Regions from separate parts of the Luteimonas yanweni genome, predicted to be linked through region 1. Evidence: predicted binding sites of a transcription regulator. Region 1 holds the regulator's gene; the other holds the start of a gene.
What was found. Region 1 encodes HrcA, which represses chaperone genes, less so after heat shock. Its sites were predicted from a motif close to TTNGCACTCNNNNNNNNNGAGTGCNAA; they were not measured.
Positions count from the first base shown of each region.

Region 2: the regulator HrcA is predicted to act here: its motif matches at 12,861-12,887, upstream of groES (co-chaperone GroES).

Region 1 covers NZ_JBCLVC010000008.1:287,268-303,067, forward strand. The annotation lists gene recJ (single-stranded-DNA-specific exonuclease RecJ) at 1-1,480, opposite strand, end outside; gene WCE39_RS05390 (phosphoglycerate mutase) at 1,477-2,418, opposite strand; gene greA (transcription elongation factor GreA) at 2,426-2,899, opposite strand; gene carB (carbamoyl-phosphate synthase large subunit) at 2,896-6,141, opposite strand; gene carA (glutamine-hydrolyzing carbamoyl-phosphate synthase small subunit) at 6,141-7,262, opposite strand; gene dapB (4-hydroxy-tetrahydrodipicolinate reductase) at 7,399-8,121, opposite strand; gene dnaJ (molecular chaperone DnaJ) at 8,205-9,338, opposite strand; gene dnaK (molecular chaperone DnaK) at 9,504-11,435, opposite strand; gene grpE (nucleotide exchange factor GrpE) at 11,549-12,058, opposite strand; gene hrcA (heat-inducible transcriptional repressor HrcA) at 12,055-13,146, opposite strand; gene recN (DNA repair protein RecN) at 13,237-14,916, shown strand; gene fur (ferric iron uptake transcriptional regulator) at 14,945-15,349, opposite strand; gene WCE39_RS05445 (outer membrane protein assembly factor BamE) at 15,453-15,800, shown strand, end outside.
Region 2 covers NZ_JBCLVC010000007.1:91,422-107,221, reverse strand. The annotation lists gene fis (DNA-binding transcriptional regulator Fis) at 1-56, opposite strand, end outside; gene WCE39_RS03460 (DUF3426 domain-containing protein) at 103-1,224, opposite strand; gene prmA (50S ribosomal protein L11 methyltransferase) at 1,265-2,188, opposite strand; gene WCE39_RS03450 (hypothetical protein) at 2,275-4,266, opposite strand; gene accC (acetyl-CoA carboxylase biotin carboxylase subunit) at 4,407-5,777, opposite strand; gene accB (acetyl-CoA carboxylase biotin carboxyl carrier protein) at 5,789-6,268, opposite strand; gene aroQ (type II 3-dehydroquinate dehydratase) at 6,353-6,799, opposite strand; gene WCE39_RS03430 (TlpA family protein disulfide reductase) at 6,912-7,511, opposite strand; gene WCE39_RS03425 (protein-disulfide reductase DsbD domain-containing protein) at 7,511-9,985, opposite strand; gene WCE39_RS03420 (endonuclease) at 10,231-12,108, opposite strand; gene WCE39_RS03415 (hypothetical protein) at 12,264-12,764, shown strand; gene groES (co-chaperone GroES) at 12,945-13,232, shown strand; gene groL (chaperonin GroEL) at 13,290-14,930, shown strand; gene WCE39_RS03400 (YkvI family membrane protein) at 15,043-15,800, opposite strand, start outside.

The DNA of each region.
Region 1 (15,800 bases):
CGTGGGCACGGTCGAATTCGGCGGGCGCCAGCGCGCCGTCGCTGTCGATGGTCGCCTGGAGGGTGGCGGCGTCGAGGGTGGCTTCGGCATGGGCGAGGAAGGCCGCTTCGAAGGCCCCCAGGTTGCGCGCGTCCAGGCTGAGCCCGGCCGCCATCGCATGCCCGCCGAAGCGTTCGATCAGGCCCGGGTGGCGCGCATCAACGGCGGCCAGTGCATCGCGCACGTGGAAGCCGGGGATCGAGCGCGCCGACCCGCGCAGCGCGCTCGCGCCCGGCTCCGCCGGCGCGAAGGCGACCACGGGCCGGTGCAGGCGTTCCTTCAGCTTGGATGCGACCAGGCCGACCACGCCGGGGTGCCAGCCGGCGTCATAGGCGCAGATGGCGGCGCGGACGGCGCCGCCCTGCCCGATTCCGTCAAGGGCCTGCACCGACAGGGCGCGCTCGGCCTCGTCCAGCATGCCTTGCTGCACGGTCCTGCGTTCGCGGTTGATCGCGTCCAGGCGCTGCGCAAGTTCACGCGCGCGCGCCGGATCGTCGCAGAGCAGGCACTCGATCCCCAGCGACATGTCTTCCAGCCGCCCGGCGGCGTTGAGGCGCGGGCCGACCGCGTAGCCGATGTCGCCCGCGCCCATGCGCGACGCCGTGCGACCCGCCACGTCGATCAGCGCCGCCAGGCCCGCGCAGCCGCGACCTGCACGCAACCGCCGCAGGCCCGCGGCAACCAGCGCGCGGTTGTTGGCGTCCAGGGGCACGAGGTCGGCCACGGTGCCGACGGCGACCAGGTCCAGCAGGGTCGAGAGATCCGGCCCCTTGTCCTCCAGACGGCCTTCCGAGCGCATCCGCGCGCGCAGCGCCAGCAGCACGTAGAAGATGACGCCGACGCCGGCCAGCGACTTGCCGGCAAAGCCATCACCGGTGCGATTCGGATTGACGATCGCGTCCGCGGCCGGCAGCTGCTCGCCGGGCAGGTGGTGGTCGGTGACCAGCACCTGCCACCCGAGCGCCTTGGCGGCATCGATGCCCGCGTGGCAGGCGATTCCGTGGTCGACGGTGACCAGCAGGTCCGGTTGCAGCGGCGCCAGCTCGGCCACCAGCGAAGGCGACAGGCCGTAGCCGTGGGTCACGCGGTTGGGCACCGCGTGCAGCACTCCGCGCGCGCCCAGCATGCGCAGGCCACGCACGGCGACAGCGCAGGCGGTGGCGCCGTCGGCATCGAAATCGCCGACCACGAGGATGCGGCGTCCCTCGGTGATCGCAGACGACAGCAGCTCCGTGGCGCGATCCAGGTCGAGCAGGCCATCCGGCGGCAGCAGGCCGGCCAGGCGCGGGCGCGCGGAATCGATGTCCATGGCCCCGCGCGCGGCGTAGATGCGGCGCAGCAGCGGCGGGATTTCCGCCGGCCAGGCAGCGGCGCCCGACCCTGCACCCCGGGGAGCGGCGTCCGCCGGCGTCCGCCGCCGGATGGTGCGCGGCGTCGTCACGTTGCCGGCCACGACGCGGCGCCGCGCCAGAAGCGCAGCAGGTGCCGGCGGCCCAGCACGAGGCGCCAGCCATCGCCGTCATCCAGGCACAGGGTGCCGATGCGGCCCGTGCGCAGCGCTCCCAGCGCGGGCAGCAGCCACTCGCGCTCGATCCACTGCAGGTCGCGGGTGCCTTCGATGTCGTAAACACCGGGCTCGCCCATGAACCGCGCCGGCAGCGCCGCGCCGCGTCCGCTGGCGGCGGCCAGTGCGCGCGCGGTGTCATCGTCGCTGAAGCCCGTCGCGCCATCCTTGCCGCTCGCCGAAGGCAAGCGGCCGCCGCCCCAGAACCACAGCGCATTCACCGGCGCCTGGCCGCGTGCCACCCGCCGTGCATTGAGCGGATGGTTGTGCAGGGTGACCTGGGCCTCGCTTTCCAGGTTGCGCCAGCGCCGGCCCTCGGGGCTGATATCCAGGTGCTCGAAGACGTCCTCGCCCAGGGCGTCACCGGGATCCGAGAACTCCGGCACCTTCGTGTCCTTCGGCAGGCGCAGGTACCAGCGCGCCGGATCGGGCGCATCGAGTTCGAAGCCCGCATCGCCGAACAGCGGGCGCAGGGCGGGCAGCAGCTCGTCGCACTCTTCGCGCGTCAATGCCAGTGCCTCGCCATGCGCGAGCAGGCGCACGCCGTTGATGTCTGGGCGCAGCCACACCGGGTCGGCGCGCAGCCAGGCGGACCCGACGGCGTCGCCGACCTCCGCCTGCCGCGACAGGGCGGCGATCGGCCAGCCATCGCCGCGCAGCGGGAAGTGCCGCAGCAGTTGCGCGCGTCGCCCGGCCATGCCATCGGCCAGGCGCGTCCCGCGGCCAAGCGGCTTCGCGCTCGCAGCGGACAGGCGTTGCCGCCCCAGCCGGGCGGCGGCGGGGAGCAGCAGGATGATGGTGTCGGGCGCCGGCATCGCCGGATCAGCCGTAGCTGACCTCGACGATCTCGTACTCGCTGGTGCCGCCGGGCGCCTCGATGGTCACCACGTCGCCGGCATGCTTGCCGATCAGCGCGCGCGCCACCGGCGACGAGATGGCGATCATGCCCATCTTGATGTCGGCCTCGAGGTCACCCACGATCTGGTAGCGCTTCTCTGCGCCGCTGTCCTCGTCGGCCAGCAGCACGGTGGCGCCGAACACCACCTTGTCGCCCACCTTGAGCGTCGTGACGTCGATGACCTGCGCGTGCGAGAGCTCGCTCTCGAGCTGCTTGATGCGGCCCTCGATGAAGCCCTGCTGCTCGCGCGCGGCGTGGTACTCGGCGTTTTCCTTCAGGTCGCCGTGCGCACGCGCCTCGGCGATCGAATTGATGACGGCAGGCCGCTGGACGCTCTTCAGCTCTTCCAGCTCCGCGCGCAGACGCTGCGCACCCTGTGCCGTGATCGGAGGTCTCATGTCTTCTTCAACTCCTCGTGCAGTTCGTGCAGCGCCCACACCGGGCCGCTGCCGCGATATTCAAGAGAATGCAGCAAGGCCTTCGCACCGGCAATGGTGGTCGAGTAGGTCACCCGCTGCTGCAGCGCCTCGCGGCGGATCGAGAACGAGTCCGCGATCGCCTGGCGCCCTTCGGTCGTGTTGACGATGTAGGCGATGTCGCCGTTCTTGATCAGGTCGACGATGTGCGGCCGGCCTTCGGCGACCTTGTTGATCGACTCGCAGTCCAGGCCATGCTCGCGCAGCCAGTTGGCCGTGCCGGACGTCGCGACCAGAGAGAAGCCGCGGTCCAGCAGCGCACGCGCGACGGGCAGCACCCGCCGCTTGTCCGGGTCGCGCACCGAGACGAAGGCCTTGCCCGGCTCGGGCGCCCTGATCCCGGCCGCTTCCTGCGCGCGCGCGAACGCGGCGCCGAAGTCGTGGCCCACGCCCATCACCTCGCCGGTGGAGCGCATTTCCGGGCCCAGGATCGGATCCACGCCCTGGAACTTGGCGAAGGGAAAGATCGCTTCCTTGACCGAGTAGTAGCCGGGCACGACCTCTTCGGTCATGCCCTGGTCGGCCAGCGTGCGCCCGGCCATGCAGCGCGCCGCGATCTTGGCCAGCGGCACGCCGGTGGCCTTGGACACGAAGGGCACCGTGCGCGAGGCCCGCGGGTTGACCTCGAGCAGGAAGATCGTGTCCTGGCCGTCCTCGTCGGACTGCACCGCGAACTGGGTGTTCATCAGCCCGACCACGCCCAGTGCGCGCGCCATCGCGGTGACCTGCTCGCGCAACCGGGCCTTCGTGGCCGCGGACAACGAGTACGGCGGCAGCGAGCAGGACGAATCGCCGGAGTGCACGCCCGCCTCCTCGATGTGCTCCATCACCCCGCCGATCAGCACCTGGCCGTCGGCATCGGCGATCACGTCGATGTCCACTTCCACCGCGTTGTCCAGGAAGCGGTCGAGCAGCACCGGCGAGTCGTTGGACACCTTCACCGCCTCGCGCATGTAGCGCTCGAGGTCGGCATCGGCATGCACCACTTCCATGGCGCGGCCGCCAAGCACGTAACTCGGGCGCACCACCAGCGGATAGCCGATCTCGCGCGCCAGCACCAGCGCCTGCTCGGCGCTGCGCGCGGTGCGGTTGGGCGGCTGCTTCAGGCCGAGTTCGTCGACCAGGTGCTGGAAGCGCTCGCGGTCCTCGGCCAGGTCGATCGAGTCCGGCGACGTGCCGATGATCGGCACGCCGTTGGCTTCCAGGGCGCGCGCAAGCTTGAGCGGCGTCTGGCCACCGTAGTGCACGATCACGCCCTTCGGCTGCTCGAGCTCGACGATCTCCAGCACGTCCTCGAGCGTCACCGGTTCGAAGTACAGGCGGTCGGATGTGTCGAAATCGGTCGAGACGGTTTCCGGATTGCAGTTGACCATGATGGTCTCGTACCCGTCCTCGCGCAGGGCGAGGGCCGCGTGCACGCAGCAGTAGTCGAACTCGATGCCCTGGCCGATGCGGTTGGGGCCGCCGCCGAGCACGATGATCTTCTCGCGGTCGCTCGGCGCGGCCTCGCACTCTTCCTCGTAGGTCGAATACAGGTAGGCGGTGGTGGTTGCGAACTCGGCGGCGCAGGAATCCACGCGCTTGTACACGGGCTTGATGCCGAAGGCGCGGCGCAGGGCGCGCACGGCCTTCTCTTCCACGCCGACCAGCCGCGCCAGGCGGGCGTCGGAGAAGCCCATGCGCTTCATCGCGCGCAGGCGCGACGCGTCCAGCGCCTCCACGCCACCCGCCTCGACCTCGCGCTCGGCGGCCACGATGTCCTCGATCTGGTCGAGGAACCAGGGATCGATCCAGGACAGGCCGAACACCTCGTCCACGCTCATCCCGGCGCGGAAGGCGTCGGCGACGTGGAACAGGCGCTCCGGGCCGGGCTCGCGAAGTTCGCGGCGCAGCGCGGACTGGCCTTCTCCACTCTCCAGGTCAAGGCCGGTGGGATCCAGGCCGACCTTGCCGGTCTCGAGCCCGCGCAGCGCCTTCTGCAATGATTCCTGGAAGGTGCGACCCATGGCCATCACCTCGCCCACCGACTTCATCTGCGTGGTCAGGCGCGAATCCGCCTGCGGGAATTTCTCGAACGCGAAGCGCGGGATCTTGGTGACGACGTAGTCGATCGTCGGCTCGAACGAGGCCGGGGTCCTGCCGCCGGTGATCTCGTTCTTCAGCTCGTCGAGCGTATAGCCGACCGCCAGCTTGGCCGCGACCTTGGCGATCGGGAAGCCGGTGGCCTTCGACGCCAGTGCCGACGAGCGCGACACGCGCGGGTTCATCTCGATCACCACCACGCGCCCGGTCTCGGCGTTTATGCCGAACTGCACGTTGGAGCCACCGGTGTCGACGCCGATCTTGCGCAGCACGTCGATGGAGGCCTGGCGCAGGCGCTGGTACTCGCGGTCGGTGAGGGTCTGCGCCGGCGCGACGGTGATCGAGTCACCGGTGTGCACGCCCATCGCGTCGAGGTTCTCGATCGAGCAGACGATGATGCAGTTGTCCGCGGTGTCGCGGACCACCTCCATCTCGAACTCCTTCCAGCCGAGCACGGATTCCTCGACCAGCACCTCGTTGGTCGGCGACAGCTCGAGGCCGCGCTTGACGATCTCCTCGAACTCTTCCTTGTTGTAGGCGATGCCGCCGCCGCTGCCGCCAAGCGTGAAGCTGGGCCGGATGATGGTCGGATAGCCGACGGTCGCCTGGATCTCGACCGCCTGCTCGAACGTCTTCGCGACCGCCGCCTTCGGGCACTCCAGGCCGATCTCGCCCATGGCCACGCGGAACAGCTCGCGGTCCTCGGCCATCATGATGGCCTCGCGCCTGGCGCCGATCAGCTCGACGCCGTACTTCTCGAGCACGCCGTTGTCGGCAAGATCCAGCGCGCAGTTGAGCGCGGTCTGGCCGCCCATGGTCGGCAGCAGCGCGTCCGGGCGCTCCTTGGCGATGATTTTCTCGACCATCTGCCAGGTGATCGGCTCGATGTAGACCGCATCGGCCATCTCCGGGTCGGTCATGATCGTGGCCGGGTTGGAGTTCACCAGCACCACGCGGTAACCCTCCTCGCGCAGGGCCTTGCAGGCCTGGGCGCCGGAGTAGTCGAACTCGCAGGCCTGGCCGATGACGATGGGGCCGGCGCCGATGATGAGGATGGTCTTGAGGTCGGTGCGCCTGGGCATCAGTGCGCCTCCATCAGCGCGACGAATTGGTCGAAGAGCGGGGTCACGTCCTGCGGGCCGGGAGCGGCCTCGGGGTGTCCCTGGAAGCTGAAGGCCGGCGCGTCGGTGAGCGCGATGCCCTGGTTGCTGCCGTCGAACAGCGAGCGGTGGGTGACACGCACGTTGCCGGGCAACGTCGCCTCGTCGACCGCGAAGCCGTGGTTCTGCGAGGTGATCATCACCCTGCCCGATTCGAGGTCCTGCACCGGATGGTTGGCGCCGTGGTGGCCGTTGGCCATCTTCAGCGTCTTCGCGCCGACCGCCAGCGCCAGCAACTGGTGCCCCAGGCAGATGCCGAAGGTGGGCACCTTCGCGGCCAGCACGTCGCGGATGGCTTCGATCGCGTAGTCGCAGGGCTCGGGATCGCCGGGGCCGTTGGAGAGGAACACGCCGTCGGGCTTCAGCGCCAGCGCCTCGGCGGCGGTGGTGCGCGCCGGAACCACGGTCACGTGGCAGCCGCGGTCGGCGAGCATGCGCAGGATGTTGCGCTTCACGCCGTAGTCCCAGGCCACGACGCGGAAGCGCGGCGCCACCTTGCGGAAGGTGCCGGCATCAAGGTCGAGGCCGCCCTCGTTCCAGTCATAGCGGGCGTCGGTGCTGACCACGCCGGCCAGGTCCATGCCCTTGAGGCCGGGGAACTTGCGCGCGGCCTCGACGGCCTTGTCGATATCGATCTCGCCGGCCATCACCGCGCCATTCTGCGAACCGCGCGCGCGCAGCAGGCGGGTCAGGCGGCGGGTGTCGACGCCGGCGATCGCGACCACGCCGCGGTCGGCCAACCATTCCGGCAGCGCCGCGCGGCTGCGCCAGCTGCTGGGGCGGCGCGGGACGTCGCGTACCACCAGGCCTGCCGACCAGACCTGTCCGGACTCGTCGTCCTGGGCGGTGCAGCCGGTGTTGCCGATGTGGGGATAGGTCAGGGTGACGATCTGGCGCGCGTACGAGGGGTCGGTCAGGACCTCCTGGTAGCCGGTCATCGCCGTGTTGAACACGACTTCGCCGACCGAAAGGCCGGGCGCGCCTACGGAAACGCCTTCGAAGACGGTGCCGTCTTCAAGCGCGAGGATTGCGGGTGGGGTCACTGGCGGTCGCCTACGTGGGGTTGCAAGACACCGCCGGCCCGGCATCGGCCGGCCCGGAGGCAAGTGGTTCAGGCGAGCGGGAATGATACCGGCGCGGCCCCGCACGCGCCAGCACGGCGCACGCCGACGCTGAACGTCACGGCGCCTGCAGCAGGTCGCGCAGGCGCCAGGCGCCCGGCCCCATGGCCCGCAGGCGCGAGGCCGCGAGCAGGGCGCCGCGCGCGAACACGTCGCGACTGGTGGCGCGGTGGACCAGTTCGATTCGCTCGCCGGGGCCGGTGAACTGCACCAGGTGCTCGCCGACCACGTCGCCGGCGCGGAGGCTGGCATAGCGCGGCCCGGCTCCGGCCTGCTCTGCGGCGGCCCCGAGGGCCAGCGCGGTGCCCGAGGGGGCATCCTTCTTGTGCACGTGGTGGGTCTCCACGATGTCGCAGTCCCAGCCGGCCAGGGTGCCGGCGGCGCGCTCCACCAGCTCTTCCAGCACGGCCACGCCGAGGCTGAAGTTGGCCGCCCAGAGCACGGGGATGCCGGTCGCGGCGTCGGCCATCGCCTGCCGCTGTTCCCCGGACAGCCCGGTGGTGCCGGAGACCAGCGCCGCCCCGCGCTGCCGGCACAGGGCCAGCAGCGGATCGAAGCCCTCGGGCAGGCTGAAGTCGATGGCCACGTCGAACCGGGGAACGCCGGACAGCTCGCTCGTGGAGAATTGGGGCACGCCGTCGACCACGCGCTGCGGCGGCCGGCGCGAAACCGCCGCGACCACGGTGCAGCCGGCCGGCACGCCTTCTGCGCAAAGCCGCAGCAGCGCGCGGCCCATGCGGCCGCTGCCGCCGTGGATCAGGAACCTGACTGGATCGCCCATGCAGGCAAGGCTAGCGACGCGGCACGGCGCCGACAAGCACGTTCATGCGCATCACGCACTCGAACGCGCTCCGCATCCCGGCGTCAGGACGTCATCCGCTCCCAGAAGCCCTTCACGCCGTCGACGAAGGTGCTCGAGCGCGGTGAATGGCGGCGTGCGCCCTCGCCGGCAAACGTGGCCTCGAACTGGTCCAGCAGCTCGCGCTGCGCGGGAGTCAGGTTGACCGGCGTCTCCACCACGACCTTGCAGTACAGGTCGCCGGGGGCGCGACTGCGCACGGACTTCACGCCCTTGTCGCGCAGGCGGAAGACCTTGCCGGTCTGGGTCTCGGCCGGCACGCGGATCTCGGCCTCGCCACCCAGCGTCGGCACGCGCACGGTGTCGCCGAGCGCCGCCTGGGAAATGCGGATCGGGACCTCGCAGTGCAGGTCGTCGCCGTCGCGCTCGAAGATGTCGTGCGGACGCACGCGCACCTCGACATAGAGATCGCCGGGCTGGGTACCCGCGGGGCCGGCCTCGCCCTCGCCTGACAGGCGGATGCGGTCGCCACTGTCGACGCCGGCGGGCACCTTGACCGACAGCACCTTCTCCTCCTCCACGCGGCCGTTGCCGCGGCAGGCCGGGCACGGGCTCTTGTAGGTCTTGCCGCGGCCGTTGCACGACGGGCACGGCTGCTGCATCGAGAAGATGCCGCGCTGGAACCGGACCTGGCCGTGGCCCTGGCAGGTGTCGCAGGTCTCGAGCTGGCCGTCCTCGGAGCCGGTGCCATCGCAGGGCTCGCACTCCACCAGGGTCGGCAGCTCGATGCGGCGCTCGACGCCGGCGACGGCATCCTCCAGGTCGAGCTCCATGACGTAGCCGATGTCGGCGCCGCGACGCGGGCCGCGGGAGCCGCCGCCACCGAAGATGTTGCCGAAGATGTCGCCGAAGATGTCGCCCACGTCCGGGCCGCCGCCGAAACCGGGACCGGCGTTCCCGCCGCCCATGCCGTGCTCGAAGGCGGCGTGGCCGTGCTGGTCGTACATGCGGCGCTTGCCGCCGTCGGACAGCACCTCGTAAGCCTCCTTGCACTCCTTGAACGCAGCCTCGGCGGCGTGGTCGCCGGGGTTGCGGTCAGGGTGGTGCTTCATCGCGCAGCGGCGATAGGCCTTCTTCAGCTCGTCCTCGGTGGCGTTGCGGCCGACGCCGAGGACTTCGTAGTAATCGCGCTTGCTCATCGATCAGGTCCGTGCTGCCTGGTGGACCCATCGGTACGGGGTCCGGATACGCGGCGGGAACCGGAGTTCATCCGGTCCCCGCCACGGCGTGGCCATCGCGGCCATGGCCGCTCCCACATTCGAGTGGCCATTGCGGCCATGGCCGCTTCACTGGCTCAGGGGCGGTCAGGCCTTGCTGTCGTCGTCCTTGACCTCGGTGAACTCGGCGTCGACGACGTCGTCCGCCGCCTGGCCGGCGGGATCCTGGCCCGCATCGCCCTGCGCGTCGCCGCCCTGGCCGGCGGCACCGGCCGCGGCGAACAATGCCTGGGCCGCTTCCTCCAGCGCCTTGGTCCTGGCCTCGATCTGGCCCTTGTCGTCGCCCTTCATCGCGGTCTCGACGTCGGCGATGGCGGACTCCACGCGGCCGATCACGTCACCCGGCACCTTGTCGCCGTTGTCCTTGATCGCGCTGCGGGTGCCGTGCACCAGCGCATCGGCCTGGTTGCGCGCGCCGACCAGCTCGTGGAACTTCTTGTCGTCCTCGCGATGCGCCTCGGCGTCGGCGACCATCCGCTGGATCTCGTCATCCGACAGGCCCGAGCCGGCCTTGATCTCGACCTTCTGCTCCTTGCCGGTCTTCTTGTCCTTGGCGGTCACGTGCACGATGCCGTTGGCGTCGATGTCGAACGACACCTCGACCTGCGGCATGCCGCGCGGCGCGGCGTCGATGCCGCTGAGGTCGAACTTCGCCAGCGACTTGTTGTAGCGGGCCTGCTCGCGCTCGCCCTGCAGCACGTGCACGGTCACGGCCGACTGGTTGTCCTCGGCGGTGGAGAAGGTCTGCGAGGCCTTGGTCGGGATGGTGGTGTTCTTCTCGATGATCTTGGTGAACACGCCACCCAGGGTCTCGATGCCGAGCGACAGCGGAGTCACGTCCAGCAGCAGCACGTCCTTGACGTCGCCGGCCAGCACGCCGCCCTGCACCGCGGCGCCGATGGCGACCGCCTCGTCGGGGTTCACGTCCTTGCGCGGCTCCTTGCCGAAGAACTCGGCCACCGCAGCCTGCACCTTGGGCATGCGGGTCTGGCCGCCGACCAGGATCACGTCGTTGATGTCGCTGGCGCGCAGGCCGGCGTCGTTGAGCGCGGTGCGGCAGGGCTCGATCGTCTTCTTGACCAGGTCTTCGACCAGCGCCTCGAGCTTGGCCCGGGTCAGCTTGATGTTGAGGTGCTTCGGACCGGATGCGTCAGCGGTCACGTAAGGCAGGTTGACCTCGGTCTGCTGCGCGGTCGAGAGCTCGATCTTGGCGCGTTCGGCGGCGTCCTTCAGGCGCTGCAGGGCCAGCGGGTCCTTGCGCAGGTCGATGCCCTGGTCCTTGTTGAATTCCTCGACCAGGTAGTCGATGACGCGCTTGTCGAAGTCCTCGCCGCCGAGGAAGGTGTCGCCGTTGGTGGCCAGCACCTCGAACTGCTTCTCGCCGTCGACTTCGGCGATCTCGATGATCGACATGTCGAAGGTGCCGCCGCCGAGGTCGTACACGGCGATCTTGCGGTCGCCGCCGTCCTTGTCCAGGCCATAGGCCAGCGCGGCCGCGGTCGGCTCGTTGATGATGCGCTTGACGTCGAGGCCGGCGATGCGGCCGGCGTCCTTGGTCGCCTGGCGCTGCGAGTCGTTGAAGTAGGCCGGCACGGTGATGACGGCTTCGGTGACCTTCTCGCCCAGGTAGTCCTCGGCAGTCTTCTTCATCTTCTCGAGGATGCGCGCGGAGACTTCCTGCGCCGAGAGCTTCTTGCCGTCGCTGGTCTGCACCCAGGCGTCGCCGTTGTCGTGCTCGACGATGGCGTACGGCACCAGGCCAAGGTCCTTCTTGACCTCGGCATCGGTGAACTTGCGGCCGATCAGGCGCTTCACCGCATAGAAGGTGTTCTTGGGGTTGGTGACGGCCTGGCGCTTGGCGGACGCGCCGACCAGCACTTCGCCGTCCTTGGTGTAGGCGACGACCGACGGGGTGGTCCGGTCGCCTTCGCTGTTCTCGATGACGCGGGCCTTGCCGCCGTCCATGATCGCCACGCAGGAGTTGGTCGTGCCGAGATCGATGCCGATGATCTTTGCCATGGGAATATGCCTCTGTGTCTGGATTCGGGGGGCGGCGATGCCGCCGATGACTGCTATCTGGGGATGGGCCGCCGTGGCTTCAAGCGCCGGCGGCCATCCGGTGCGGCCTGCACTCAGTCGGCGCTGGATACCGCGACCAGGGCCGGGCGCAGCAGCTGCTCGTTGAGCCGGTAGCCCTTCTGGAACACCTGGGCCACCGCGCCGGCGTCGACGCCGTCGGCCTCGATCACGCTCATGGCCTGGTGCAGGTCCGGGTTGAATGCATCGTTCGCGGCCGGGGCGATCTCGTACAGGCCGTGGTTGCCGGTGACCCGCCGCAGCTCGCGCAGGGTCAGCTCGATGCCCTCGCGCAGGGGCCCGTTGCCCCCCGCCGCGGCCAGCGCCGCGTCCAGGCTGTCGAACACGGGCAGCAGGTCGCCAAGGATCTGCTTGTTGGCGAAGCGGCAGGCGTTCTGGACGTCGCGCTCCAGGCGGCGGCGCTGGTTCTCGAGATCGGCCCGGTCCACCAGGGACTGCGCGCGCACCTGTTCAAGCTCGGCGCGCAGGGATTCGATCACATCGTCCAGGGGAAGGTCTTCGGCGGGCGCCTCGGCGGCGTGGTCGGGCGTCGGTTCGGTGGTCATCGCTCTTCTTGGTCCGGAATGGCTCGGTCCGGAATCAGTGGGGATGGCGCGTCGGGATTCAAGGCGCCGCCGAGGACCTGGGCGGTGGCCTGGACCACCGGGATCACCCGCTCGTAGGCCATCCGGGTCGGCCCGATCACCCCGAGCACCCCCAGCACGCGGCCGTCGGCGCCGTAGGGAGCGGTCACCAGCGACATCCCGGCCATGGACGCGACCCCGGTCTCCTCGCCGAAGAACACGCGCACGCCCTGGGCCTTCACCGTGCGCTCGAGCAGCTGCAGGATCTCGCGCTTCTCGGCGAACGCCTCGAACAGCTCGCGCAGGCGGTCGAGGTCGGCAAGGTCCTGCAGGCCCAGCAGCCGCGCCTGACCGGCCACCACCATGTCCTCGCCATCGGGCACCAGCACCTGCCCGGCGATCTCGGTGGTCGCCCGCAGCAGGCCCTCCATTTCGCTGCGGGCGCCCTTCAGCTCGCGCAGCAGGGTCGCGCGGATGCCGGCCAGCGGCTGGCCGGCGAAGTGGGCGTTGAGGTAATTGGCCACCCGCTCCAGCTCCCCGGCGTCGTAGGCGCGGCGGGTCTGCACGATGCGGTTCTGCACCTCGTTGTCGGCGAAGACCACGATCGCCATCACCCGCTGCCCGTCCAGCGGCAGGAAATCGATCTGGCGGAAGGCGAACTGCTCGCGCCCCGGCACGCTGACCACGCCGACGAAGCGGGTCATCGCCGACACCAGCTCCGACGCGCTTCCCAGCAGCGACTGCGTGCCGCCACCCGTGGCCAGGCCACCGCGGAGGCGGTCGAATTCGGCTTCGCCCAGCGGGCTCAGCTGCAGCAGCGAATCCACGAACACCCGGTAGCCGCGCGCCGTGGGCACCCGCCCGGCCGAGGTGTGCGGCGCGGAAAGCAGGCCCACTTCCTCCAGGTCGGACAGGATGTTGCGCACCGTGGCCGCGCTCACGTCCAGCCCGGCGTGGCGGACCAGGGTCTGCGAACCGACCGGCTCGCCGTCGCGGATATGGCGTGCGATCAGGGTGCGCAACAGCTGGCGGGCACGCGGGTCGAGGGGATCGGAAGGGCGTCGGGACATGCCGCGGGTATACGTCCGACGGACGCTCGTCGCAAGCTGCGAGATTGGTCGATGGCAGGCTGCGCGTCTCCACGGCACAATTCGCGCACCATGCTCAAGCGCCTATCGATCAAGGATTTCGCCGTCGTCTCCGCCACCGAGCTCGAGTTCGGGCCGGGGCTGACCGTGGTCTCGGGCGAAACCGGCGCGGGCAAGTCGCTGATCGTCGATGCGCTGGGCTTCCTGTCCGGCCTGCGCGCCGACTCCGGCATGGTCAGCCACGGTGCCCAGCGCGCAGAGCTCAATGCCGAGTTCGACCTCGCCGATTCGCCGCTGGGCCTGGACTGGCTGCGCGAACAGGAGTTCGACGACGGCCAGGCCTGCCAGCTGCGGCGCACCCTGCGCGCAGACGGCGGCTCGCGCGCGTGGATCAACGGCCGCCCGGCGACGCTGTCGCAGCTGGCCGCCCTGGCGGCGCTGCTGGTCGAGATCCACGGCCAGCACGAACACCAGGCGCTGCTGTCGCGCGGCAGCCAGCTGGCGCTGCTCGACGCCTTCGGGCGCCACGAGGCCGAGCTGGCCGCGGTGGCCACGGCGGCGAGGGCCTGGTCATCGCTGCTGCAGGAGCGCGAGCGCCTGAACGCCGCGGGTGACGTCACCGATCGCATCGACTTCCTCGGCCACCAGCACGGCGAACTCGAGCGCGAGATGCTGGAGCCCGACGCGATCGCGGAGCTGGTCGCGGCCCACCGTCGCCAGGCCCACGGCACGGAGCTGGTGGAGGCCTGCGACATCGCACTTGAGCGCCTGGGCGGCGACGGCGACGCCCTGCCCGGCGCCGTGCAGCAGCTGCGCAGCCTGCTTGGCCGCATGCAGGCGCACGAGCCGCGCCTGGCCGGTGTCGATGCGATGCTCGAGGGCGCCGCCATCCAGCTCGACGAAGCCGCGGTGCTGCTTGACCGCGTCCGCGCCGACCTCGACATCGATCCCGAACAGTTGCAGGAGCAGGAGCGCCGCCTCGCCCGCCTGCACGAACTCTCGCGCAAGCACCGGGTCGCACCGGACGAGCTGGCCGCGCAGCGCGATGCGCTGGCCGCCGAGCTCGAATCCCTGGTCGGCTCCGCCGATCGCCTGGGCAGGCTGGAAGGCGAAATCGAGGCCGCCGCCGGCGCATGGCGCTCTGCCGCCGCGGACCTCGCCAGGGCCCGGGCCAAGGCGGCTTCCGCGCTGGGCGAGGCCACCACCACGCTGATCGCCGAGCTCGGCATGGGCGGCGGCCGCTTCGAAGTGGCGCTGGAGCCCACCGCCGGCGACGCACCGGACGCCCAGGGGTCCGAGCGCGCCGAATTCCTGGTCACCGCCAATGCCGGCCAGCCGCCGCGACCGCTGCGCAAGGTGGCCTCGGGCGGAGAACTGTCGCGCATCTCGCTGGCGATCGAAGTCGCGGCCCTGGGCCTGGACGCGGTCCAGACCATGGTCTTCGACGAAGTGGACTCGGGCATCGGCGGCAACGTGGCCGGCATTGTCGGCCGCAAGCTGCGCGACCTCGGCAGCCGTCGCCAGGTGCTGTGCGTGACCCACCTGCCGCAGGTCGCGGCCCAGGGCCACGCCCACTACCGCGTCAGCAAGGCCGAAAGCGCGGGCATGACCCAGAGCGCGGTGCGCCTGCTCGACGACGCCGGGCGCCAGGAGGAGCTGGCGCGGATGCTGGGCGGGATCGAGGTCAGCCGCGAGGCCCGGGCGGCGGCCAGGCGCCTGCTGCGCGAGGCCGGGGAAGCCGCCCTCGGCTGACGGGCCCCGCGCCGGTTGGACGGCCCGCTCAGCGCTTCTTGCGCACGTAGAGCACCAGCGAATGCTCTTCCAGGATGTACCCGTGCTTGTCGGCGACCTCGTGCTGCAGCGCCTCGATCTCCGGGCTCTCGAACTCGATGATCTTGCCGGTGTCGACATCGACCATGTGGTCGTGGTGGCCACCGCGGTCGATCTCGTAGACCGCGGTGCCGCCCTCGAAGTTGTGCTTGAGCACCAGGCCCGCGGCTTCGAACTGGGTGAGCACGCGGTAGACCGTGGCCAGGCCGATCTCGTCGCCGCCGTCCAGCAGCTGGCGGTAGATGTCCTCGGCGGACATGTGGTGGTGCGAGGTCTCCTGCTCGAGCAGCTGCAGGATGCGCATGCGCGGATGCGTGACCTTCAGCCCGGCCTTGCGCAGCTCGTTGGTTTCCATGCGTTTCCCGTTCATTGGCGATTGCAGCGCCAGCTGCCGTGGACCGGTCGCGGCGGCGCGGCGAGTGTATCATCGCCCCATGACCGTCCCGACCTGGCCACCGATGCGCAACCTGATCGTTCCCGTCCTCGCCGCCTGCCTCTGCGCGGGCTGCAGCTTCGTCTACAAGCAGCCCGTCTACCAGGGCAGCCTGGTCTCGCCCGCCAACGCCGCGCAGCTGCAGGCCGGGATGAACCGGCAGCAGGTGTCGGCGCTGCTGGGAACGCCCTCGATCCAGGATCCGTTCCACCACGACCGCTGGGATTACACCGCCACCGAACGCGTGGGCCGCGCCGGCAAGACCAAAGTGCACAACCTCGTGCTGTTCTTCGAAGGCGACTCGCTGCAGCGCTGGGAGGGTGACTACTTTCCCGACCGCGACAAGGAGCTGATCGGCAACGTGCGCCGCCAG
Region 2 (15,800 bases), on a different contig from region 1:
AGCGGCGCCCGTTGCGTGCCGCGTGCCTGCGGCTCGTTGCTGTCGGCGGCGTTCAATCGGACCCCTGGACCATGTCGCGCAAGCGCGCGATCGGAAACGAGTCTAACGCGCGGCGCCCGCGCCTGCCATTGGCGCGGGCCCGTCGCGGAAATCGAAGGCGAAGCTGACCGCGCCGGGACCGGGCTCGAGCACGTCCATCCGGATCACGGCGCCCTGGCCGCTGGCGAGCAGGTCCGAGGGTGGCCTGCCGCCCAGGTACTCCGCCGCGGTGAATTCGCGCGTGCCGAGCGGGCGGCCGTCGATGTCGGACAGCGTCAGCACGATCCCCGGCCAAGGCTGCGCCCAGGCGGCGTCGTTGCGGAAGCTGGCGGCGATGCGCAGCGCGTTCGCGGCCCGGGGGTGCGGACGCACGTCGCGTTCGAGCAGGGTGAACGCACCGGCCTCGCGCCAGGGCGGCACGGTGCAGCGCAACAGGCCGCAGGCGCCAGCGACCACCGGCCGCCAGCCCGGGTCGCCGGCCAGCCGCGCGCGATCGGCCAGCAGCCATTGCAGTGCCAGCAGCAGCGCCAGGGCGATGACGGCGGCGGGCAGCGCCCATCCGTGGCCGGCTCGTGCGTCGGGCGCGTCGCCGCGACGGGCGCGGGCGAAGCTCGGGGCCGCACGACTGGCGGCGCGCTGCGTCTTTGGCGGCGGCGGAGCGGCGGTTGGCTGGGCGGCTCCGGCTGCCGGGTCCGGGATGACGGGCTGTCCGGCGTCCGCGGCCGGGTCCCCGGTGGCTGGCTGAAGCGGGCTCGTCGGTGCCGCGTTCGTGGATGGCAGGCCATCCCGGTCCGCCGCAGGTGTCGCGGCGTCATCCGCGGGCACCGGAACCTGCACTGCGCCCCGCGACGCGGCCGGTCCGGGCTCCGGCTTCGGTTCGGGGTCGGGCTCCGGCTCCGGCTCGGGGCCGGCCGGCGGCGGTGCCGGTACCTGCAGCAGCGTGGCGATCGAGATCGCGGGCTGCGCAGCGCCATCGTCCGCCGGATCCGCGGCGCCGGTTCCCGGCATGTCGAATGCCTCCGAGATCGCCGCGGCCACGCCGCTGCGGGCGTCGTCCACCGTGGCCGCCGCGCCCGCGGGAAGGTCGCGCAGCGGCGCCGCGCAGCGGGGGCAGCGTTCCGGGGGCAGGTCGGTGGCCGGGTCGGTGGCGACCAGGCCGCGACAGGAGGGGCAGTTGACGAACATATGCCCTATTCAAGCACGCGCGCTTCGCGGCGGGCAGCCGTCAGCGGCGGCGGATGCCGTCAATGCGAACCCAGTCACCATCGACCGTGACCGAGAGCCCGTCGAACCACTCGCCGTAGCGCGCGAGCAGCGCGTCCTGCTGGCCGACGAGGATGCCTGACAGCGCCAGGCGGCCGCCGGGTCCGACGCGAGCGGCCAACTCGCCGGCGAGCGCATCCAGCGCCGAAGCGAGGATGTTGGCGACCACCACCGGCCAGGTGCCGGCGGGCGCGTCAGCGGGCGCGTGCACCGCCAGACGTTCGCCTACGGCGTTGCGCGCGGCGTTGTCGGCGGTCGCCAGCAGCGCCTGCGGGTCGTTGTCGATGCCGGTGGCGTGGGCGGCGCCGAGCTTGAGCGCGGCCAGTGCGAGGATGCCGCTGCCGCAGCCGAAGTCGAGCACGCGCACGCCGTCCAACAGGCCGTCGCTGGCCAGTCCGTCCAGCCAGCGCAGGCACAGCGCCGTGGTGGGATGGGTGCCGGAGCCGAAAGCCAGACCCGGGTCCAGGCGCACGATGGCGGCGGCGTCGTCGCTCGCGGCGCCGTCGGGCAGCTCGTGGTTCCAGGGCACGATCCAGGTGCGCTCGCCGAAGCGCAGCGGCGCGTACTGGTCCATCCATGCGCGCTCCCAGTCCTGGTCCTCGACGTTGCGGAACGACACCCGGCTCCAGTCCAGGCCGGAGTCGAAGCTCTCCAGTGCAGCGAGCAACAGCAAGGGGTCGGCGTCGTGCGGAAACAGCGCGCTCAGCGAAATCGCCGCCCAGAGGGGTGTCTCGCCGACGCCGGGCTCGAGGATCGCGCGTTCGTTGCCGGTATCGGCGTCCGCATCGAGCATGGTGACCGCCAGCGCGCCGACGTCGTCGAAGGCGTGCTCGTAGCGGGGCTGTTCGGATTCGCGGCAGTGCAGGGTCAGTTCAAGGAAGGGCATCGCGCGGGGCCGGACCGGGGACGCATCATGGTACCGGCCCTCGTGCGGGGCTGCCGGCCCGGGATCGCCCCGGGCCGGCAACGGGCTCAGCCGCCCGGCACCAGGGTCTGGACCTGGAAGGCGGTGCCGCGGCCGGTGCCGTCGGCGCGCAGGGTGGCGGTGCCGCCCACCGGCGACTTCGTGGAAAGCACGGTGAAGGAGTACAGCTCGCCCCAACCCAGCGAGCGGCCGCCGGAACCCGCGCGCCACTCGATGCCGTCGGCGCCGGCCTCGAAGGCCCAGTCGTTCGCCGCATCCAGGTCGCCATCGCGGACCGTGGTGCCGGTGACGAACGCGCCCGAGCCGGTGGCCAGGGCGAAGGCGTCGAAGCCCTGCGTCGAACGGATGCGCAGGTTGGGCGAGTTGCCTTCGGTGTCGGCGAAGGCGAAGTCGAAGTTCATCAGCGCGTAGTGGTACTGCCAGGTGCCCCCTGGCAGGCGCTTGACCTTGACCCCCAGCTTGGCGTGCGAGTCCCCGGACACCAGCTCGGTCATGAGCTTGCGTTCCTTGGTCGGGTTCATGTGCGGGTTGCGCGGGTTCAGCGGCGCGCTGCCGCTGGCGAACCAGCGGTCGATCGCCGAGCCCAGGCGCTCCACGCTGGTCCCGATGTTCCAGATGCTGCCCGTCCACGACGGCGTGGTGAGCTTGGTGGACATCGAGTTGTAGATGTCGATGTCCTTGCGCGCGACGTACCAGGACTCGAACATCCAGGTGGCGCCGGGGTTGGCGGTGGCCGACACCTGCGATTCGCCGACCAGCATGCGGTGGGAATAGTTGTCGCCCGGCGCGGTGTTCTGGGCGCCGTTGCAGTCGGGGTCGAAGATCGAGCCGCAGCGGCCCCAGAGGCCCGGGCCGGGCAGGATCTCGTCGCGCGAGGTCATGCCCTGGGTGTAGTCGTTGTTGCCGACCGAGTAGGTGTCGGTGCAGCCGCGGCCGAGCGCGTGTCCGTGGTGGTCGTTGCTGTCCAGGCAGCTGCCGTTGGTGGTCAGGTAGGCGTGCTTCACGCCGGAGCGGCCGACCTGCTCGAAGCTGCCGTCGGCGTTGGTCCGGTACATGTTCCAGATCAGGTAGGGATGCTGGTCGTTGTTGTACGGCGCCGAATTGCCCGAGAACTTCTGGTGCCAGGGGATGCTGGCCGTCCACATCGCGCGGCTGGTACCCAGAGGGTCGTTGGGCACGGTGGCGTTGATGCTGCCTTCGTTGACGTTGTTCTTCAGCGTGGCCGACGGCGCGATGGCCATGGTCCCGTTGCCCGCGGGCCCGCTGCAGCCCTGGCAGCGCAGGTACTGCGCGAAGGTGCTGAGCATGAAGATGTCGTTCTGGTAGGTGCCGCCGTCGGGCGCGGGATCGCCGTCCCAGGTGATGTGGTTGGCCATCGGCCGGAGGTCGCCGCTGCCGCGCACCTGCACCGGCACGTCGAGCTGCAGCTCGGCGATCGCCATGCCCGCGGCATACGGCGCGCCGATGCGTTGCGCCAGCCGCTCACTGATCCGGATGTCGGAGGAGCCGATGGTGAACGACGGCGGATCGTCCAGCAGTTCGTGCATCACATGGTCGACGTGGAACCAGGCCACGCCCTTGGCGTCGACCAGGTCGAACTCGGGTTCGGCGCCGCGCTTGACCGCGCGCGGGACCAGGCGGAAGCCGTCCAGGTCGATGCTGCCGCCCTTCAGCTGCATCACGTAGCCGCCGCGGGCCTGCAGTGCGCCGCCGGCCATCTGCCGTGCATAGCCGTTGTCCACGAAGAAGCTCATCTGCAGGGCGTCACGCAGCGCGAAGCGCTCGGAGCCGTCGGACGTGAGCTGGCCGTGGACGGAGCCGGGCACGATGCGCATGCCGAGGTCTCCGGCAAGGTCATGGTTCCAGCGGATGCCGATGTCGCCGCCGCCGATGCTCCATGGCCTCGCGGCCTTTTCGGTGGTGGCGCCCTCGGGCGCGGGTGCGGCGGTACGTGGCTGTGCGACTACGATCCCGGCGGTGGCCGTGGCCAGAAGGCCGCCCAACACGACGGTTGCGACCCTGCTCTTGCGAACGCGCATCGATCCTCTCTCCCTTGTCGTTTGTACCGGCCCCCGTGCCCGGTGAACGATCGAGCATATGCGAGCTGGCCGGAGCCACCAAGGTGCGGTGCGACATGGCGCCGCCGCTGGACACGGCGGCGCCTGTTCAGGAGCGACGCTCAGAGAATCGAGAGCGAGGTTTCCTTGCGCTCGGTCAGGCGCTTCTCGAGGTAGTGGATGTTGCGCCCGCCTTCCTCGAAGCCGCGGTCGGCGAGGATCCGCTGCTGCAGCGGGATATTGGTGCGGATGCCGTCGACCACCATCTCGCTGAGCGCGACGCGCATGCGGCAGATCGCCTGCTCGCGGTCGGCGCCGTGGACGATCAGCTTGCCGATCATCGAGTCGTAATTGGACGGCACCCTGTATCCCTCGTAGACGTGGCTGTCCACGCGCACGCCGGGGCCGCCGGGTGCGTGGAAGTGCTGGATCAGCCCGGGCGAGGGCAGGAAGCTGTCCGGGTCCTCGGCGTTGATCCGGCATTCGATGGCATGCCCGCGCAACACCACGTCTTCCTGCCGGATCGACAGCGGGCGGCCGGCGGCGATCAACAGCTGCTCGCGGATCAGGTCGATGCCGGTGACCATCTCGGTGACCGGGTGCTCGACCTGGATGCGGGTGTTCATCTCGATGAAGTAGAAGCGGCCGTCCTCGAACAGGAACTCGAAGGTGCCGGCGCCGCGGTAGCCGATGCGGATGCACGCGTCCACGCAGACCTGGCCGATCTCCGTGCGCATGGCCTCGGTGATGCCCGGTGCCGGCGCTTCCTCGACCACCTTCTGGTGGCGGCGCTGCATCGAACAGTCGCGCTCGCCCAGGTGGATGGCCTTGCCCTGGCCGTCGGCCAGCACCTGGATCTCGATGTGGCGCGGGTTCTCGAGGAACTTCTCCATGTAGACCATGTCGTTGCCGAAGGCCGCCTTGGCCTCCTGCTTGGTGGTCGCCACGGCGCCCGGCAGCGCGGCCTCGGTGTGGACCACGCGCATGCCGCGGCCGCCGCCGCCGCCGGCCGCCTTCACGATCACCGGATAGCCGATCCCGCGCGCAAGCCGGATGTTCTCCGCGGCGTCGTCGCCCAGCGGGCCGTCCGAGCCGGGCACGCAGGGCACGCCGGCGGCCTTCATGGCCTTGATCGCCTCCACCTTGTCGCCCATCAGCCGGATGGTGTCGGCCTTGGGGCCGATGAAGGTGAAGCCCGACTGCTCCACGCGTTCGGCGAAGTCGGCGTTCTCGGCCAGGAAGCCGTAGCCGGGGTGGATCGCCTGGGCGTCGGTGACCTCGGCGGCGGCGATGATGCTGGCCATGTCCAGGTAGCTTTGCGGCGAGGGCGCCGGGCCGATGCACACCGATTCGTCCGCCATGCCGACGTGCTTGAGGTTGCGGTCGACGGTGGAATGCACGGCGACGGTGCGGATGCCCAGCGCGTGGCAGGCGCGCAGGATGCGCAGCGCGATCTCGCCGCGGTTGGCGATGACGACCTTGTCGAGGGGCATGTCGTCCGGCCTCAGCCGATCACGAACAGCGGCTGGTCGAATTCGACCGGCTGTCCGCTCTCGCCGACGATGGCCAGGACCGTGCCGGCGACATCGGCTTCGATCGGGTTGAACATCTTCATGGCTTCGATGATGCCCAGCGTGTCGCCGGCGCTGACCGCCTGGCCGACGGTGACGAAGGGCGGCTTGTCCGGCGCCGGCGACGAGTAGAACGTGCCGACCATCGGCGAGCGCACGACGTGGCCGTCGGGAAGCGCGGGGCCGGTCGGCTCGGCCGGCCGTCCGCCGGTGGCGGCCTGGACGGGCGATTGCATCGGCATCACCGGCTCGGGCTGCGCGCCGGCCTGGATGAACTGGGCCGGTGCCTGCGGCCCATAGCCGCGCGGCGTGCGTGCGAGGCGCACGGATTCCTCGCCTTCCTTGATCTCGATCTCGGCGAGGTTGGAGTCCTCGAGCAGGTCGATCAGCTTCTTGATTTTTCTCAGGTCCATGCGGGCCTCTCAGGTGGTGCCGGCAGGCGCCGGCAGTGGCAATCGGGAAATCGCGGGTCGTGGACGGTGAAACCGGAATCCGGCTCAGTCCGCCCGCGCCAGGCGGGGGAGGGCGGCATCCAGGGCAAGCGCGTAGCTGGCGGCGCCAAAGCCCGCCACCACGCCCACCGCCAGGTCGCTGAAGAAGCTCTGGCGGCGGAAGGGTTCGCGCGCGTGCGGGTTGGACAGGTGCACTTCGATGAAGGGGATCGCGACCGCGGCCAGCGCGTCGCGCAGCGCCACCGAGGTATGGGTGAAGGCGGCCGGGTTGAGCAGGATGAAGCGGGTGCCGTCGCCCGCGGCGGCCTGGACCCGGTCCACCAGCACGTGCTCGGCGTTGGACTGCAGGCTCTCGAACGCCAGCCCCGCCGACTCCGCGCGCGCGCGCAGCCCGGCGTCGATCGCGGCCAGCGTGTCGCGGCCATAGATCTCCGGCTCGCGGCTGCCGAGCAGGTTGAGGTTGGGGCCGTGGAGGACCAGAAGCCTGTCCATCTCCGGTGCGGATCCGCCGTCACGAAAACGGCGGCCAGTCTGCGGCAAGCGGTCGATCGTGTCCAGATCGCCGAAGTTTTGCGAATTAGCGCAGTTTTAAACGTCCGTTTGATCAGTCGCCGCTGCGGGCCCAGGCGTCCAGCTCGCCGTGCACGAACGGGCCGATGCGCTGCTTGAGCAGCCGGCCGTCGGCGGAGACCAGCACGGTATACGGCAGAATCCCGCGCTGGTTGCCGAGCTGGACACCGGAATCGCGCGGACCCGCGGCGTCGATCAGGATCGGATAGCGCACCGGGATGCGCTCCAGGAACTCTTCCACGGCTGCCTGGTCGTCGAGCGCGATGCCGATCACCTGCACGCCGCTGCCACCCTGTTCGGCGGTGAAGCGGTCGAGTTCGGGCATCTCCTCGATGCAGGGGCCGCACCAGCTGGCCCAGAAGTTCACCAGCAGCGGACGGCCGGCAAACTCCGCCGGCAGGGTGCGCGGCGTGCCGGACAGGTCGGGCAGGGTAATGGCGGGAACCTGTTCGCCGCGGCGGGCCACCACGAGGTCGGCGGGCGGCGGCGGCGCCACGGCGTCCATCGCCTGCTGCACCGCGCGCTGGCCGAGCTCGGTGCGCAGCAGGGGGCCGGGGCCGTTGACCGCCAGCCCGGCCACCACGCCAAGGACGCCCGCGGCCAGCGCCACCAGCAGGATGCTGCGCGTGCGCATCAGCGTGCCCCCCGTTCGAGTGCCGCGACCGTGCTGTCGCGGTCGAGCACGGCCGGCAGCACGTGGCCTTCGCCGCCGTCGCGCGGGTAGACCACGTACAGCGGCACGCCCACGGCGCGGTGCTGCTCGAGGAAGGCGCTGATCTCAGGATCGACGTTGGTCCAGTCACCGACCATATAGATGGTCCCGGTGCGGGCCAGGGCGTCCCTGAAAGCGTCGCTGGACAGCGTGCCGCGTTCGTTGGCCTTGCAGGTCACGCACCAGTCGGCGGTCATGTTGACGAACACGGGGGTGCCGGCATCGCGCAGGCTGCGCAGGCGCTCGGCGGAGTAGGGCACGCGGCCGCCCTCGGCCGCGGGTGCCGCGGCAACGGCCGGCGCCGGTATGCGTCCGACCAGCCAGGCAGACGACAGCGCCACCAGCAGCAGCGCGATCGCCGGCAGCCGCCGCAACCAGCCGCCGCGCATGCGCGCGCGCTCCAGCCACCACAGGGCCAGGGCCATCACCGCCACGCCCGCGGCCACCAGCGCCATGGCATCGACGCCGCGCTGGCGCCCCAGTACCCAGGCCAGCCAGATGGCGGTGAGGTACATCGGGAAGGCCAGCACCTGCTTGAGCGTGTCCATCCACGCGCCAGGCTTTGGCAGGCGGTCGGCCAGCGCCGGCACGAAACCGACCAGCAGGAAGGGCAGTGCCAGCCCCAGGCCCAGCGCCAGGAACACCAGCAACGCGGCGGCCGGCGGGGCCGAGAAGGCATAGGCCAGCGCGCCGCCCATGAACGGCGCGATGCAGGGGCTGGCGACCACGCAGGCGAGCACGCCGGTGAAGAAGTCGCCGACCGGTCCGCTGCGCGCGGCCAGCCCCTGGCCGAGGTTGGCGCTGCCGCCGACGCTGAACACGCCCGAGAGGCTCAGGCCGACTGCCGCCATCAGCAGCACCAGTGCGGCCACGAAGCCCGGCTGCTGAAGCTGGAAGCCCCAGCCCATGGCCTGGCCCGCGGCGCGCAGGGCCAGTACGGCCAGGCCGACGACGGCGAACGCGACCAGCACGCCTGCGGTGTACCAGAGCGCCTGCCGGCGGGCGTGGGCGCGGCTGGCGCCGCCCTGCGCCAGGCCCAGCACCTTGAGCGAGAGGATCGGCAACACGCAGGGCATGAGATTGAGCAGGATGCCGCCGGCCAGCGCCAGCAGCAGGGCGCCGGCAAGTCCGGCGCCGGCGCTGCCGGGCGGCCGGCTGCGGACGGCGTTGTCGGCGACCGCGCCGCCGGCCGGGTCCGGCGCGGCGACTGCGGGCGTGCCGGATGCGGGCGCCTCCGCGGCCACGGTTCCCGACGGGTCCCCGTCGCCCCCTGCAATGCGGGCCAGGGCGTTGGCGACGTCGACGCCGGTGCTTTCGGCGTCCGGACCGGTCGCGGGGTCGGCGCTGGCCGTGCCGCGCGCGCCTTCCGGCTGGATCGGCGCGGCCGCGCGACCCGGCGCCACCGAAGCCGTGCCCGCGGGAAGCGACACGTGCACGCTGCGGGTCATCGGCGGATAGCAGATGCCTCCGTCCTGGCAGCCCTGGAAGGTGGCGGTGAGGGTGGCCTCGCGCGGCTCGCCGTGGCTGCGCTGCAGGGGCAGCGGTACGTCGATCCGGTCGAAATAGACCACGACCTCGCCGAAGTATTCATCGTGGTGCGCGACCCCGCGTGGCCAGCGCGGCGCGCCTGCCCGGATGCCATCGGCCTCCAGCCTGAAGCTGCTGCGGTCGCGGTAGAGGTAGTAGCCGGGCGCCGGGGTGAAGCGCATCAGCAGCGTGTCGCCATCGTCGACGATGGCTTCGAACGCGAAGGCCTGCGCGTCGGGCAGCGGCAGCGCGTCGGCCGCGCCGGCGACCGCCGGCAGGGCGCCGCCCGCGCCACCGGTGCCCAGCGACTGGCCCAGCGCGGCGAAGCCGGCGTCGGCCCGGCTCGCCACCGGCCGCGGGCTGGCCGCCGGCAGGTCCACCGCCACCGTGCGCGTTTGCGGCGGGTAGCAGATGCCGAGGTCGGCGCAGCCCTGGTAGCGGATCTTCAGCGTGGTGCGTGGGGAGGTCGCGCTGCCTTCGAGCACGCCGCGCACGCTGCCGCGGTAGGTCTCGACCTCGCCGAAGAATTCGTCCGTGTGGCGCGTGCCCGCGGGAAGCTGCAGGCCCGCGGGGTCTGCGCGAAACCCGTCGTCGACGGGCTCGGCGCCCATGCGGTGGCGATAGAGGTAGTAGCCGTCGGCGATCGTGAACTCGACTTCGATGCGGCCGGGCGCGGTGGCCTTGGCGCGCAGCGCGAAGGCCTCGTCCACCGGCAGCAGGTCGTCCATGTCGACCGCCGCCAGGGCCGCCGCCGGGGCCAGCAGCGCCGCGATCGCCAGCACGGCGGCGTGCGCCAGGCGCCGCCACGCGGGCCTGGCAACTGGCGCCGTGGCGTGGGAGCGGATGCAGGTACGCGGAAGTGCGGTCATCGGGACGGGCAGGCGGCAGGAGCCGCACAGGGTAGCTGACCAGGTCGGGCTGCAGCTTCGCGAGCCCGGAACGCAGAAACCCGGCACCGGCCGGTGGAGGGTCGTTGGGCCTCACGCGTGCCTGATTCCACGCTGGCCAAGGTCGATCGCGATGCCCGGATGGCATCGCTTCCATCTGGTCGCCCGGGAAAAAGGGGTGCCGGATCCGGCACCCCTGTCCTGGTCGACGCCCCGGGAGGCTGGCGTCAGCGCTTCGCCTTCAGCCGGCTTCCGCCTGACAGCGCCGGAGCAGGTGCCGCCGCCCCGGCCGCGTTCTCGCGCTCGCGCGGGTAAAGCCGCGGATTGCGGGGCTGGGCGGCCGGCGGGGTGGCGAGTTCGCAGGTCGCCGGGGCGGTGGATGCGAACAGCGCCTCGGTGCCCCATTCCGGATGGTCGATGAAGGGGTTGCGGTTGCCCTGGTAGGCGGCGACCACCTCGTTGCGCGCGCGTTCGGCATCATCCGGCGGATCGGCGAGATGCCATTCAAGCAGGGTCGAAAGCAGGCCCATGTATGCAGGCGAGGCGCTGGTGCCCACGATCTTGCTGCGGTCGTCGGTGAGCTCGAGGTCGGGCTCGGACTGGCCGGTGGTCGGGTGCTCGCCGCCCTCGTAGCGGATCGCCATGTACATCACCGCACGCGCCATGTCGCCCTTGCGCGCGCCCCAGACCTCGAACGAACCCTGGTTGCCGTTCGAGCCCTGGACCCAGTTCGAATTGCCCGGGTAGGTGCCGGTACCGCCGCCGCGGCCGTTGTTGGACTCGGTCGGCCGCTCGCCGCAGTTCGACGATGCACAGTTGGCGAAGGGCATGTTCCCGCGGTTGCCGTTGTAGACCTCGTCGCTCAGGTAAAGCATGTGGGTGTCGGTGTACGGCGAGTGCGGATAGCCCAGGTCGCCCACGCGATCCGGGAAGCCGAGCGAATTCGGCCAGGTGTGCTCGCGGTTGTACTTGTTGCTGCCGCCGCTGCCGGCGCGGTCGGAGCCCTTGGCGTAGCTGCGGTTGCGGTAGACGTCGAGGATCTTGCCGGCGTCGTTGGGATCCTCGTCGGCGATCTCGAGGATCGTCCAGGTGCTGGTGCCGCTGCCGCTGTAGGGATACGCGACGTGCCCGCGGATGGTCTCGTGCAGCGAGCAGCGCAGCTGTTCCGGACTGGAATCGTTGACCCGGCCGTAGTACTCGCCGCCACCGCCGCTGTCCGAGCTCTTCACGCGGAAGTCGATGACGGTGTCGGCCTCGGGCGCGGCTTCGTCGAGGTCGACGATGAAGTCGGCGTCGACCAGGAGCGAGCAGCTCTGGCTGGGGATCAGCGGAATCGAAGGCGTCAGGGTGAAGCTGGTCGCCTGCGACACGTGGTCGAGCGTGGGCTTGCGGCGCGCCGAACCTTCGCAGGCCAGGGTGAACCCACCCGGCTGCGCGATGACGGGCTCGCTGAAGGTGACCGTGAGCTCGGCCGCGTACGGGAAGTCGCTGGAGCCCTGGGTCGGGAAGGTCTCGACCACGCGCGGCGCGGCATTGCCGGGCTCGCCGAAGGACTGGTCGTTGTTGCAGGCGCCGAATGTCTGGCTGGCGGCCTCGGCCCAGGTGAAGTCGGCGGAGACGTTGCCGGTGCCGCCGAGCTGCAGCGACTGGCCGATCGGCGTGCTGTTGGGCTGCATGACGCCGATGTCGGTGCTGCTCATGCCGGCGGCCGGGCCGTTGCTGGCCACCATCACGCCTTCGTAGCTCAGGAACTGGACGACGTTGCCCTGCGGGTCGACCAGTGCGATGCCGTCGGGCGCGCCGTTCTGCAGGCCGTTCTCGGGGTATTCGATAGTGGCGAAGCGGACCTTGCCACCGCAGGTCGCGAGACTGCCTTCGGACAGGGTGTCGGTGTCGTACGAGGAGCCGTTGCTGCCGTTGTAGAGCACGATCTGGTAGCCGGCGAGGCTTTCTCCGGCGCTGCCGACGACCTCGATCGCCTCGCCGACGTCGGTGTCGACGTTGTCGTAGTGGATTTCGTTGATGAAGACTTCGGCCTGGGCCGGGAACGTGGCGGCCATCGCCAGCGCGATCGCGCAGCAGAGCCGGGAACTGACAGGTCGCATCTGGTACTCCCCTCTTCGTGAACCACGCAATCTAAACGTCAAACATGACGGCTGCCAGACAGGGAAAGCACTATCCCGCCCATCTGCACGCCAGCGCGACGCGGCGAACGTATTCTTGTGGAGCGAATTCCCCCCCAATTCATCCAGGTCATCCCATGTCCTTTCCAATCCGCCCGGCCGCACTCCGCGCCGGACTGGCCGCAGTCCTGTTCGTGCTCGCGCTGCCTGCCGCTGCCGCGACCGGCATCGAGGTCGCCGCCGGCGGCTCCAAGACCACCGAGCGCGAGTTCACCAAGGTGGCCTCGGTCGCCTGGCTGCCGGAACTGCGGGAGCTGGACAACGCGGTACTCCGCGGCGAGGTCGGCGCCATCCACGTCGACGGCCGCGGCCACGTGCGTGGCCGGGACCTGTCCGACAACGTCCTGATCGGCTACGTGGGCCTGCGCTACGAGCGCACCGACAACGGCCTTACGCTTGGTGCCGGCATCGGCGCCCAGTCCGGCGAGACGGACGCCCTGTCCGGCGATCCGCAGTTCGTGACCACCGCCGGCTGGCGGTGGGACCGCTTCTCGCTGCTGCTGCGCCATGTCTCGAACGCCAGCCTGCACGCGCCCAACAACGGCGAGACCATGGTTGTCGGCGCCTGGCGCTTCTGAGCCGGGCCTTTTATTTCCTCCGGGGCCCTTGAACCCCGCGAACGCCCCCCCATCTTGCGGACATCCCGGCACTGCCGGGTTTTCGCGGCGCGCGTTTTGGCACTCGGCAGGGCCGACTGCTAGACTCCGCGACCGATTCGTTTTTTTGTCAAGCAAAATCAATCACTTGTGAGGATTGTCATGAACCTGAAGCCGCTCTACGACCGTGTGGTAGTCAAGCCGATCGAAGCCGACGAGATTTCCGCCGGCGGCATCGTCATCCCCGACAATGCCAAGGAAAAGCCCACCCGCGGCGAAGTGATCGCCATCGGCGAGGGCAAGGCCCTGGACAACGGCAGCGTGCGCGCGCCGAAGGTCAAGGTCGGCGACAAGGTCATCTACGGCCAGTACTCGGGCTCGGCGTACAAGCACGAAGGCACCGAATACAAGATCGTGCGCGAGGACGACATCCTCGCCATCGTCGGCTGAGCGCGCGCCAAGCGCATCGCAACCCCCATTCCCTGATCCATATTCGAGGTAACTGAAATGTCCGCGAAGGAAATCCGCTTCGGCGAAGACGCGCGCGCCAAGATGGTCCGTGGCGTCAACGTGCTTGCCAACGCTGTCAAGGCAACGCTTGGCCCCAAGGGCCGCAACGTCGTGCTCGACAAGAGCTTCGGCGCCCCCACGATCACCAAGGACGGCGTGTCCGTCGCCAAGGAGATCGAGCTGGCCGACAAGTTCGAGAACATGGGCGCGCAGATGGTGAAGGAAGTCGCCTCGCGCACGTCCGACGACGCCGGTGACGGCACCACCACCGCGACCGTCCTGGCCCAGGCGTTCATCCGCGAGGGCATGAAGGCGGTCGCCGCCGGCATGAACCCGATGGACCTCAAGCGCGGCATCGACCAGGCGGTCAAGGCTGCCGTGGAAGAGCTGAAGAGCATCAGCAAGCCGTCGTCGACCTCGAAGGAAATCGCCCAGGTCGGCACCATCTCCGCCAACTCCGACGCCAACATCGGCGACCTGATCGCCCAGGCGATGGACAAGGTCGGCAAGGAAGGCGTGATCACCGTTGAAGAGGGTTCGGGCCTGGACAACGAGCTGGACGTGGTCGAGGGCATGCAGTTCGACCGCGGCTACCTGTCGCCGTACTTCATCAACAACCAGCAGTCGATGTCGGCCGAGCTGGATGATCCCTTCATCCTGCTGCACGACAAGAAGATCTCGAACGTCCGCGACCTGCTGCCCGTCCTCGAGGGCGTGGCCAAGGCCGGCAAGCCGCTGCTGATCGTCGCCGAGGAAGTCGAGGGCGAAGCCCTGGCGACCCTGGTGGTGAACACCATCCGCGGCATCGTCAAGGTCGTGGCCGTGAAGGCCCCGGGCTTCGGCGACCGTCGCAAGGCGATGCTGGAAGACATGGCCATCCTCACCGGCGGCACCGTGATCAGCGAGGAAGTCGGCCTGTCGCTCGAGAAGGCGACCATCAACGACCTGGGCCGCGCGAAGAAGATCCAGGTCACCAAGGAAAACACCACGATCATCGACGGCGCGGGCGAAGGCTCGGGCATCGAAGGCCGCATCAAGCAGATCAAGGCGCAGATCGAAGAGACCTCTTCGGACTACGACCGCGAGAAGCTGCAGGAGCGCGTGGCCAAGCTGGCTGGCGGCGTTGCGGTGATCAAGGTCGGTGCCTCGACCGAGATCGAGATGAAGGAGAAGAAGGCCCGCGTCGAAGACGCCCTGCACGCCACGCGTGCGGCGGTTGAAGAGGGCGTGGTCCCGGGCGGCGGCGTCGCGCTGCTGCGCGCCAAGACCGCGGTCGAGAGCCTGAAGGGTGCCAACGAAGACCAGAACCACGGCATCCAGATCGCCCTGCGCGCGATGGAAGCCCCGCTGCGCGAGATCGTGACCAACGCCGGCGAAGAGCCGTCGGTCATCGTCAACAAGGTCAAGGACGGTTCGGGCAACTTCGGCTACAACGCCGCCAACGGCGAGTTCGGCGACATGATCGAGTTCGGCATCCTGGACCCGACCAAGGTCACCCGCACCGCGTTGCAGAACGCGGCCTCGATCGCCGGCCTGATGATCACCACCGAAGCCATGGTGGCGGAGCTTCCCAAGAAGGAAGAGCCGGCCATGGGCGGCGGCGGCGACATGGGCGGCATGGGCGGCATGGGGTTCTGATCCCAAGCGACCCTGCGTCACCGCAGTAAAACGAGGGCCCCCGCAGCGATGCGGGGGCTTTTTTCGTTTGCGGCGCGAGGCCGCGCCAGGGCATGGCCAGGCAGGCCGGGGCTCAGCGGTCCGAGTGCTCTGGGCCGGAGGGGTCGCCTTCCGCGGGTCCTGGCTCACTCAGGATCCCGGTCGGCTCGGCATCGTCGGGCAGGGGCACGTAGTCCACCTCCGGATCCGCGGCCAGCGCCTTTTCGGCCCGGTCCACGATGATGGCGTGCAGGTCCGAGGTGGACAGGTTGGAGTCTTCCGACAGCTCCCGCAGCTCGGCCGCGTCGCGATCGGTGAATTCCTGCCTGGGGTCGAGGCGGAGCGTGGCCAGAGCGCGCAGCCGCTGCCGGCGCGCCGATTCGGCGGACATGGTTTCGCGTCCGCGCAGCCAGCCCGCTCCCATCGCCACGATCACGCCAAGCCCGAGGTAGCCCAAGGCCGGGTAGACATACGACACCAGTTCGCGAAAGCCGATGAAGCTCAGCCCGAAGCCCACCAGCACCGAGGCGATGTAGACCCTGCGGAACCACTCCGGCCGGCGTCGCGTGAGGCGTTTTCCAAGCGCGTAGAACATGCCCAGCGCGGTGTTGAAGATCATCGCGAACACCACGACCGACATGGCTGCGCCGAGCGTGGGATGGATGGCGTCGACCAGCGCCAGCATCGGCAGTTCATCGCTGCCGACCGTGCGCACCTGCAGGAACAGGGCAACCACCGACAGCGTCAGCAGCACGAGGAAAAGCAGCCCGCCCAGCAGCCCGCCCACGCCTGCCGCGCGCGTGTCGAACACGTCGCCGCCCATGACGATGGCCATCGACACGGCCGTGACCA